2 regions of the Streptomyces sp. NPDC057302 genome follow, and region 2 is predicted to be linked to the other one. Evidence: riboswitches for the same ligand, from Rfam matches in the RefSeq annotation. Region 2 holds a riboswitch; the other holds the start of a gene.
The links. Region 2 has a riboswitch for cobalamin ahead of ACFUPX_RS26685 (CbtB-domain containing protein). Riboswitches for the same ligand answer to the same signal wherever they lie in the genome.
Positions count from the first base shown of each region.

Region 1 (4,704 bases), on a different contig from region 2:
CGTGGGCCGCTTCATGCTCCAGGACATGCTCGGGAACGTCTACAAGCCCTTCAAGAGGGTCAGCTGGAAGCCCGGACTCATCATCACGAGCGCGGTCGTCACCGGCCTGTGGGGCTACTTCCTGTGGGTGGGCGTGCACGAGCCGCTCGGCGGGATCAACCAGCTCTTCCCGATCTTCGGCATCTCCAACCAGCTCCTCGCGGCGGTCGCGCTCGCCGTCTGCACGACGCTCCTGGTGAAGTCGGGACGCCTCAAGTGGGCCTGGATCACCGGCGTTCCGCTGGTCTGGGACGCCACGGTCACGCTCACCGCGAGCTGGCAGAAGGTGTTCTCCAGCGATCCGCGCGTCGGCTTCTTCAAACAGCGCTCGATCTACCAGGACGCGATCGACGACGGAAAGATCCTGCCGCCCGCCAAGTCCATGGACGACATGCACACCGTCGTCACCAACTCCACGGTGGACGGCGTCCTGTCGGCCGCGCTCGCCCTGCTCATCGTCGTCGTGATCGCGGACGCGGCCCGCATCTGCGTGAAGCACGTCCGCGACCCGCGCTCGTCCAGGCTGAGCGAGGCGGAGTACGTCGAGTCGAAGCTGACCGCGCCCGCCGGGCTCATCGCGACCCCGCAGGAGAAGGCGGAACTGGCGGCGGCGAAGACGGAGGCTTCCGACGACGCGCAGGTCCCGTCATGACGTGGGTGCTGCGCGGGCTGCGCTGGGTGCGGTGGTACGCGCGGGAGTTGACCGACGAGTCCGCGTACGACCGTTATGTCGCGCACACGCGCAAGACGCATCCCGGGGCATCCGTGCCCTCCCGGAGGGAGTTCGAGCGAATGCGGACGGACCGGCAGGAGTCCGACCCCCGACAGGGGTTCCGCTGCTGCTGAGCAGGTACGACGAGGGCATCGCGACCCGTCCGGTATCCGGACGGGGGTTCCATAGATCAATCCTCTCGCCTAGATTTCCCGCACGTTAAAGGTGGGATAAGCGAGGGAGCGGAGCCGCGAAGTGTCAGATGCGCCTGAAGTGAGCAGACCGGTGATCACGCCGGTCCGCGTGGTCATTGCCCTCTGTCTCGTCGCGCCGTTCGTGGCGATGCTCTGGGTGGGCTCCTACGCGAAGGTCGAACCGACCTTCATCGGCATCCCGTTCTTCTACTGGTACCAGATGCTGTGGGTGCTCATATCCACCGTTCTCACCATGATCGCCTACAAACTGTGGCAGCGTGACCAGCGCGCCCGCAAGGCCGAGCAGGCCCAGGGGGGTGCGACCCGATGAACGAGCTCGCAGCGGACACGGGCGGCGTCAACGGCATCGCCCTCGCCGTCTTCATCTTCTTCTTCGCCGCCGTCACGGCGATGGGCTTCCTGGCCGCGCGCTGGCGCAAGGCCGAGACCGAGAGCCTGGACGAATGGGGCCTGGGAGGCCGCTCGTTCGGCACCTGGGTCACGTGGTTCCTGCTCGGCGGCGACCTCTACACCGCGTACACCTTCGTCGCCGTCCCGGCGGCGATCTACGCGGCGGGCGCGGCCGGCTTCTTCGCGGTGCCGTACACGATCCTCGTCTACCCGCTGATCTTCACCTTCCTGCCGCGCCTGTGGTCGGTCTCGCACAAGCACGGGTACGTGACGACCTCGGACTTCGTGCGCGGGCGCTTCGGCTCCAAGGGGCTCTCGCTCGCCGTCGCGGTCACCGGCATCCTCGCCACGATGCCGTACATCGCGCTCCAACTGGTCGGCATCCAGGCCGTGCTCGACGTCATGGGCGTCGGCGGCGGTCCGGACACCAACTGGTTCGTCAAGGACCTGCCGCTCCTGATCGCGTTCGCGGTGCTCGCCGCGTACACGTACTCGTCGGGTCTGCGCGCCCCCGCGCTGATCGCGTTCGTGAAGGACGGTCTGATCTACCTCGTGATCGCCGTCGCGATCATCTACATCCCGATCAAGCTCGGCGGCTTCGACGAGATCTTCCAGGCGGCGAACGACAAGTTCTCGTCGGCGAACGAGGCGGCGGGCAAGCCCGTCGCGGGCCTCGCGCCGGGCCACACGGGGCAGTGGACCTACGCCACGCTCGCGCTCGGCTCCGCGCTCGCGCTGTTCATGTACCCGCACTCGATCACGGCGACGCTCTCCTCCAAGAGCCGCAACGTGATCCGCCGCAACACCACGATCCTGCCGCTCTACTCGCTGATGCTGGGCCTGCTGGCGCTGCTCGGCTTCATGGCGATCGCGGCCGGGGTCAAGGTGGAGAACGGGCAGCTGGCGATCCCGCAGCTGTTCGAGACGATGTTCCCGGACTGGTTCACCGGCGTCGCGTTCGCGGCGATCGGCATCGGCGCGCTCGTACCGGCCGCCATCATGTCGATCGCGGCAGCGAATCTCTTCACCAGGAACATCTACAAGGACTTCCTCAAGCCGGACGCGACACCCGCACAGGAGATGAAGATCTCCAAGCTGGTCTCGCTCCTGGTGAAGGTCGGCGCGCTGGCCTTCGTCCTCACCATGGACAAGACGGTCGCGATCAACTTCCAGCTCCTGGGCGGCATCTGGATCCTGCAGACCATGCCCGCACTGGTCGGCGGCCTGTTCACGCGGTGGTTCCACCGGTGGGCGCTGCTCGCGGGCTGGGCGGTCGGCATGGTCTACGGAACGGTCGCCGCGTACGGGGTCGCCTCGCCGACGCAGAAGCACTTCGGCGGCTCGTCCGACGAGATCCCCGGCATCGGCGAGATCGGCTACATCGGCCTCACGGCGTTCGTCCTGAACGTGGTGGTCACCGTGGTCATGACGTTCGTCCTGCGCGCCGTGAAGGCCCCTGACGGCATCGACGAGACCTCTCCCGGGGACTACACCGCGGACGCGGGCGACCCGGGCGTCGTGGAGGACCTGCCGCCGGCCACGGTGGGGGCGCCGGGCGGGCACTGACCCTTCCGCCACGTACGTCCCGCTACGTACGCCACACGGGCCGCCGGAGGAATCCGGCGGCCCGTTCTCATGCACTGCGACGCACCCCGACACAAGATATGGGGCTGCCACTCAGAGCCAGCACAAGATGTATGCTCGTGCTCGCTGTCGCCGCAGGGGAATCCGGTGCAAGTCCGGAACTGTCCCGCAACGGTGTATGAGTACGCATTTGTCGTGCTCTCTAGTCCGAAGACCTGTCGGCAGCGCGCCCGTTCCGACCGGTCCGGGTGCCAACGACGTCCGGGCCTCGTGGAATGGGCTGGTGGACGCGGAGCGCAGCCCTGCCCTGGGCGCCCCCGTGTGTCACTCCTCCCCTCCCCGAGGCTCCGAGCCGAGCGAGGGAGTGCTCCGTGACCATCGCGCCAGCCGAACCTGCGTCAGCGCAGACCACCGACGGTCAGCAGACCGCCGACGGCCCAGGAACCGCGCTGCTGCGTACCCTGACCGACCTCACCGCCGACCTCCCCGACGCCGACCCCGGCAGAGTCGCGGCCGCCGCGCTGCGTGGCCGCTCGGCCAGGGGGGACGCAGAGAGCACAGCGGAGCTGCGGGAGCTGGCGACCGAGGCCGCCGCGGGGCTCATCTCCGAGGACCCGACGTACTCGCAGCTCGCGGCCAGGCTCCTCAGCCTCAGCATCCGTGACGAGGCCGCGTCGCAGGGCGTGCGCTCCTTCTCCGACTCGGTCGCCGTGGGGCACCGCGAGGGCCTGATCGCGGACCGCACCGCCGCGTTCGTCGTCGACCACGCCGAACACCTGGACGCTCTCGTCCAGGACGCCCTCCAGGACGGCGCGGACTTCCGCTTCGGCTACTTCGGCCTGCGCACCCTGCACAGCCGCTATCTGCTTCGCCACCCGATCACCCGGCAGGTCATCGAGACCCCGCAGCACTTCATGCTGCGCGTCGCGAGCGGCCTGGCGGAGGACGGGAGCCTGCGCGCGGTGGACGAAGTCGCCTCCCTGTACCGCCTGATGAGCCGCCTGGACTACCTGCCGTCCTCGCCGACGCTCTTCAACTCCGGCACCCGGCACCCGCAGATGTCCTCCTGCTACCTCCTCGACTCCCCGCTGGACGAGCTGGACTCCATCTACGACCGCTACCACCAGGTCGCGCGCCTCTCCAAGCACGCGGGCGGCATCGGCCTCTCGTACTCCCGCATCCGCGCCCGCGGTTCGCTGATCCGCGGCACGAACGGCCACTCCAACGGCATCGTGCCGTTCCTCAAGACCCTGGACGCCTCCGTCGCCGCCGTGAACCAGGGCGGCCGGCGCAAGGGCGCCGCCGCGGTCTACCTGGAGACGTGGCACTCCGACATCGAGGAGTTCCTGGAGCTGCGCGACAACACGGGCGAGGACCAGCGGCGCACGCACAATCTCAACCTCGCGCACTGGATCCCGGACGAGTTCATGCGCCGGGTCGCCGCGAGCCAGGACTGGTCGCTGTTCTCCCCCGCCGACGTGCCCGAGCTCGTCGACCTGTGGGGCGACGAGTTCGACGCCGCGTACCGCAAGGCCGAGGCCGCCGGGCTCGCCCGCAAGACCATCCCGGCCCGCGACCTGTACGGCCGCATGATGCGCACCCTGGCGCAGACCGGCAACGGCTGGATGACGTTCAAGGACGCCGCCAACCGCACCGCCAACCAGACGGCGGAGCCCGGCCACACGGTCCACTCCTCCAACCTCTGCACGGAGATCCTGGAGGTGACGGACGACGGGGAGACGGCCGTCTGCAACCTGGGTTCGG
Region 1 is NZ_JBHUZJ010000081.1:7,489-12,192, forward strand. It holds gene ACFUPX_RS36335 (carbon starvation CstA family protein) at 1-691, shown strand, start outside; gene ACFUPX_RS36340 (YbdD/YjiX family protein) at 688-885, shown strand; gene ACFUPX_RS36345 (DUF3311 domain-containing protein) at 1,007-1,276, shown strand; gene mctP (monocarboxylate uptake permease MctP) at 1,273-2,922, shown strand; cobalamin riboswitch at 3,041-3,178, shown strand; gene ACFUPX_RS36355 (ribonucleoside-diphosphate reductase subunit alpha) at 3,312-4,704, shown strand, end outside.
Region 1: it holds a riboswitch for cobalamin, as region 2 does, so the genes downstream of both, ACFUPX_RS36355 (ribonucleoside-diphosphate reductase subunit alpha) here and ACFUPX_RS26685 (CbtB-domain containing protein) in region 2, are expected to answer to the same signal.

Region 2 (4,704 bases):
GGTTCGAACGCGGGCTACGGCCCCGACGACGTGGGCCGCAAGCCCGGCACCTGGGACCTGGAGACGAAGGGCAGCTGGAAGGGGATTCCGGGGATGAGCGACCCGAAGCTCCTGGAGACCTCCAACACGGTCGAGCTGCCGCCCGCGCAGGACCAGAAGTACATGGTCGTCGGCGGTGGCGGTGTCGGCGAGTCCAAGAAGTCCAGCAAGAAGACCCGCATCGTCGACCTCCAGGACGACAACCCGAAGTTCACGGACGGACCCGAGCTGGAGAAGGGCACCCGCTACCCGCAGGCCTCGACCCTGCCGGACGACACGGTGCTGATCTCCGGCGGCTCCGAGGACTACCGCGGTCGCGGTGACTCGAACATCAAGCAGGCGCGGATCTACGACGCCAAGACGGGCAACATGCGGCGGGTGGCGGACCCGGAGGTCGGCCGCAACTACCACTCGGGCTCGATCCTGCTGCCCGACGGCCGCGTGATGTTCTTCGGCTCGGACTCGCTCTACTCGGACAAGGCCAACACCAAGCCCGGCGAGTTCGAGCAGCGCATCGAGATCTACACGCCGCCGTATCTCTACCAGGGCTCGCAGCCCACGCTGACGGGCGGCCCCAAGGAGATCAAGCGGGGCGGGTCCGGTACGTACCGCACCCAGCACGCCTCGTCCATCAAGACGGCCCGCCTGATCAGGCCGAGCGCCTCGACGCACGTCACGGACATCGACCAGACGTCCGTCGCGCTGGACCTGAAGAAGTCGGCGGACGGCGTCACGGTGACGATCCCCAAGGAGCGGAGCCTGGTCGAGTCCGGCTGGTACATGCTCTTCGTGACGGACGACCAGGGCACCCCGAGCAAGGCCCAGTGGGTCCACGTGCCGTAGCCCCGTAAGGGGCGCGGGGAGCTGCGCGAGCAACCACGAAAAAGCCGCAGTCGCATCTGCCAGGATCTCGGCAGACGCGACTGCGGCTTTTCGCGCGCCTAGCGCGCAGTTCCCCGCGCCCCTACTGGGACGCCTTCGCCAGGCCCGCGGCGTACTCCGGCCACCACTGGCCCGCCTTGGGCCCACCGCGACAGGTGCCGTCGGACTCACCGGGCCGCTTGACCCACAGATACGCGTCGATCAGCGGGTCGGAGGTCTTCGTGGTCGGCGCCTCGCCGAGCGCACGGCCGGGCGGGTTGCACCAGGTGTCCTTGCCCTTGGTGTACGGCCCGTTGCCGTTGCGCGCGGTGTCGATGACGAACGGCTTGTTGCCGATCTTCGCCGACAGCTTCTTGCCGAACTCCGTGCTGGCCTCGGTCGTCTGGAAGTTGGAGACGTTGACCGAGAAGCCGTCGGCCTGCTCGACGCCCGACCACTTCAGGGGCTCCCAGAGCGAGTCGGGGTTCTTCCAGCCCGCGTTGCCCGCGTCCAGGTACACCTTGGTGTTCTTCAGGGACTTGAGCTTCCCGATGGCGCCCTTGAGAAGGTCGTACCGCTCTTCGTGGAACTCCTCCGGCGTGCAGTTGTCGACCATGTGGAGCACCGCGTCCGGCTCCAGGATGACCGTCGTGTTGCGGTCACCGATGCCCTTCGCCACCTGGTCGATGAAGGTGCGGTAGGCGTTGCCGTCGGCCGCGCCGCCGCCCGAGTACTGGCCGCAGTCGCGGTGCGGGATGTTGTAGAGGACCAACAGGGCGTCCCGGTCGGCCTTCTCGGCGGCCTCGGTGAAGCCGCGCGCCTGGTCCTCCGCGTTCTCCGGGATGATCCACTCCGCGACGGGCTGTTCGGCGATCTTGCGGATCAGCTCGGCGTCGTCCTTCTTCCCGTCCTTCTCGTACGTGGCGACCTGCTTGGCCGCGTTCCCGTCCGGGTTGACCCAGTACGGATCGGTGCCCTTGGGCTGCTGTTTGACGGGCTGCCCCGACGACTCCTCGTTGCCCGAACCGTCATCGGAGGAGCACCCCGACAGCAGCAGCGCCGCCCCCGCGAACGACGCCGCAGCCTTCACCCCCCGGGCCGCGATCCGATGACCGCGGCCGGTGCCTTTGTGGTACATCCACTCCCCCTTGGGTGCACTGTCCGATTCTCAATCCTGACATACGCGCTCACTGCCCACGAGGTCCGCCCGTCGGCTACGAAGACCTGTTGGAGACCTGTTACAGCCGCGCGCCCGGGGGTAGGCGCAGGGCGCGGGGTGGCGCTCACGGGGAGGAGATCATGCGGGATCACACCTCTGAACTACGGCTGGCCGAAGTCCTGGTGGAGACCACGGACACCCTGGACGACGACTTCGATCCGGAGCGCTATCTGAGCCGGGTCGCGGGCCACTGCGTAGAGCTGCTCGACGCCACCGCCGCCGGGGTGATCTTCGACGCCGTCGGCAAGCACTCGGTGGCCGTCGGCGGCCATCCGCAGAAGCTCGCACTCGACCTGCTCGGCGCCCAACACGACGGCGGGCCCTGCGTGGAGAGCCTCGGCTCGGGAAAGCCCGTGCCGCCGATGCGGCTCGCGGCGGCCGAACCCGCCGCGCGCTGGCCGGAGTTCACCGCGCTGGCCCGGCGCCGTGGCATCGGGCTGACCTACGCGGTTCCGCTGCGCCAGCGCGCGACCCTGCTGGGCGCGCTCAACATCTTCGTGCCCGACACCTCCCAGTGCCTGTACAGCGAAGGAGAGTTGGGTCTGGCCCAGGTGATCGCCGACGCCACCGCCGTGGGCCTGCACAATCACCGCGCCTATACGGATTCCCGGGTCCTCGCCACACAGCTCCAGGGCGCTCTGACCAGCCGCATACGCATCGAACAGGCCAAAGGCATACTCGCCGAGCGCTGGCACACGGACATGGATGAGGCCTTTGAGACGCTGCGGCGGTACGCACGCAGAGAACGCCTGGTCATGGACGTGGTCGCCATCGACGTGATCAAGGGTTCGCTCGACGACACGGCGCTGCGCGGCGGTTGGTCCGGATCTCAATGAAGGTCATCCGCAGACCACCACCAGCGACGATCACGGAGAGAAAGCGGATCACGACTTGGCGTCAATCCACCCCTAGGCTCCAGCGCTCATCCGTTCTAGAGTCGACCCAAAGGCCCAAGCCCCCGGCCTGACCGTCCACCCCGCTTCACTGCGGGGTTGGCCACCGAACCTCCCGCGCCGACGCCGGGTTACTCCCGCAGCTCGTGCGCGCGCGGTCGAGGACCAGCCCGGTCGACGGCTCCGGGGGGAGCGGGCCGCCGACCGGGCCGGGTTGTCCCTGAACCGTTGACAGTGTCCATGACCAACTGGGACTCTCCGGGACAACAAGTACATACATAGAGGCGACGGTTGACAGGAACCCGGTGCGATTCCGGGGCGGTCCCGCCACTGTGACCGGACGCCGCCCGGCGTGCGGAAGCCAGGAACTGGGCCGTCGTACTCCTGCTTCGGGGCGTGGAACCCCAGAAGGAGGCTCTACGACATGTCACCGCACACCGCGGCATCAGACACCGCGGCACCGCACACCGACGGCGCGGCGGCCCAGGCCGCCACGGCATCGGCCCGTGACTGGCTCATCGCGTCGGCCGCGGTCATCATCGCGTTCCTCGCGCTCTACGCGGTCTTCATCGACAACGGCTCGCTGATCTCGGCGACCGGCAGTTATCTGCACGAGTTCGCCCACGACGGCAGGCACCTCCTCGGTGCCCCGTGCCACTGACCGGGGACGGACGCGGCGCCGTGCCATCCCCCTCGTCCTCACCCGTCCTGCCCCTGCTCGGCCGTGGTGTGGTGGCGGGAGGAGCGGCGGGCCTCGCGGCCGGTCTCTTCTCCCTGCTGCTCGCCGAGCCGCTGATGGACCGGGCGATCCGCGCGGAGGAGAAGAAGCACGCGCCGGGGGGTGCCGCGGAGCACCACGAGGAGCTGTTCACGCGCTCCACCCAGCACGCGGGCCTGGTGGTCTCCGCGGTCGTCGCCGCTCTGGCCATCGGCGTCCTGTTCGCGGTGGCGTACGCCCTGGTGCACCGCCGCGACCCGTACGCGAACCCGTGGCCGCGCGCCCTGGCCTTCGCGGGAGCCGCGTTCCTCGCCGTCTCCCTGCTGCCCGGTCTGCGCTACCCGGCGAACCCGCCGGGCGTCGGCGACCCGGCCACGGTCGGCGACCGGCAGGCGATGTGGCTGGCGGCCATCGCGATCGGCGTACTCGGCATGTTCCTGGTGCGGCAGGTGTACGTACGCCTGTCGGCCAGATCCGTTCCGGTGCGGCAGATCGCGGCGGCCCTCACGACGGTCGCCGTCCTGGCCGCGCTCTTCCTGCTCCCGGACAACCCCGACCCGGTCCCGGTCGACGCGACGCTCCTGTGGGAGTTCCGCGTCGTGTCCGTCGCCTCGCACGTCCTGCTGTGGGCCGTGTTCGCTGCGGTCTTCGGAGGCCTGGGCCTGCGGGCCGTCCGGGAAGGGGCCGCAAGGGGTGCCACCGTGGGCGCGAGCGCGGCGGGAGTGCCCTCGCGCCCCGGCGTCACCCCTACGGCCCCACCCCGGTGAGGTAGGCGGAGACCACGACGTTCGCCGAGTACGTCTTGCTCGCCCGGTCGAACGTGCCGCCGCAGGTGATCAGGCGGAGTTCGGCGCGGCCCTCCTCATGGGGGCCGTACGCCTTCTTCGCGTCGAAGCGGTCCCGGCTGAGGACCTGGACGTCGTCGACGGTGAACTCCGCGACCGAGCCGTCGTCCCGGGTGACGTGGATCTTCT
Region 2 is NZ_JBHUZJ010000043.1:10,950-15,653, forward strand. It holds gene ACFUPX_RS26670 (galactose oxidase-like domain-containing protein) at 1-882, shown strand, start outside; gene ACFUPX_RS26675 (glycoside hydrolase family 6 protein) at 1,004-2,038, opposite strand; gene ACFUPX_RS26680 (ANTAR domain-containing protein) at 2,200-2,955, shown strand; cobalamin riboswitch at 3,284-3,405, shown strand; gene ACFUPX_RS26685 (CbtB-domain containing protein) at 3,437-3,673, shown strand; gene ACFUPX_RS26690 (CbtA family protein) at 3,694-4,497, shown strand; gene ACFUPX_RS26695 (class F sortase) at 4,478-4,704, opposite strand, start outside.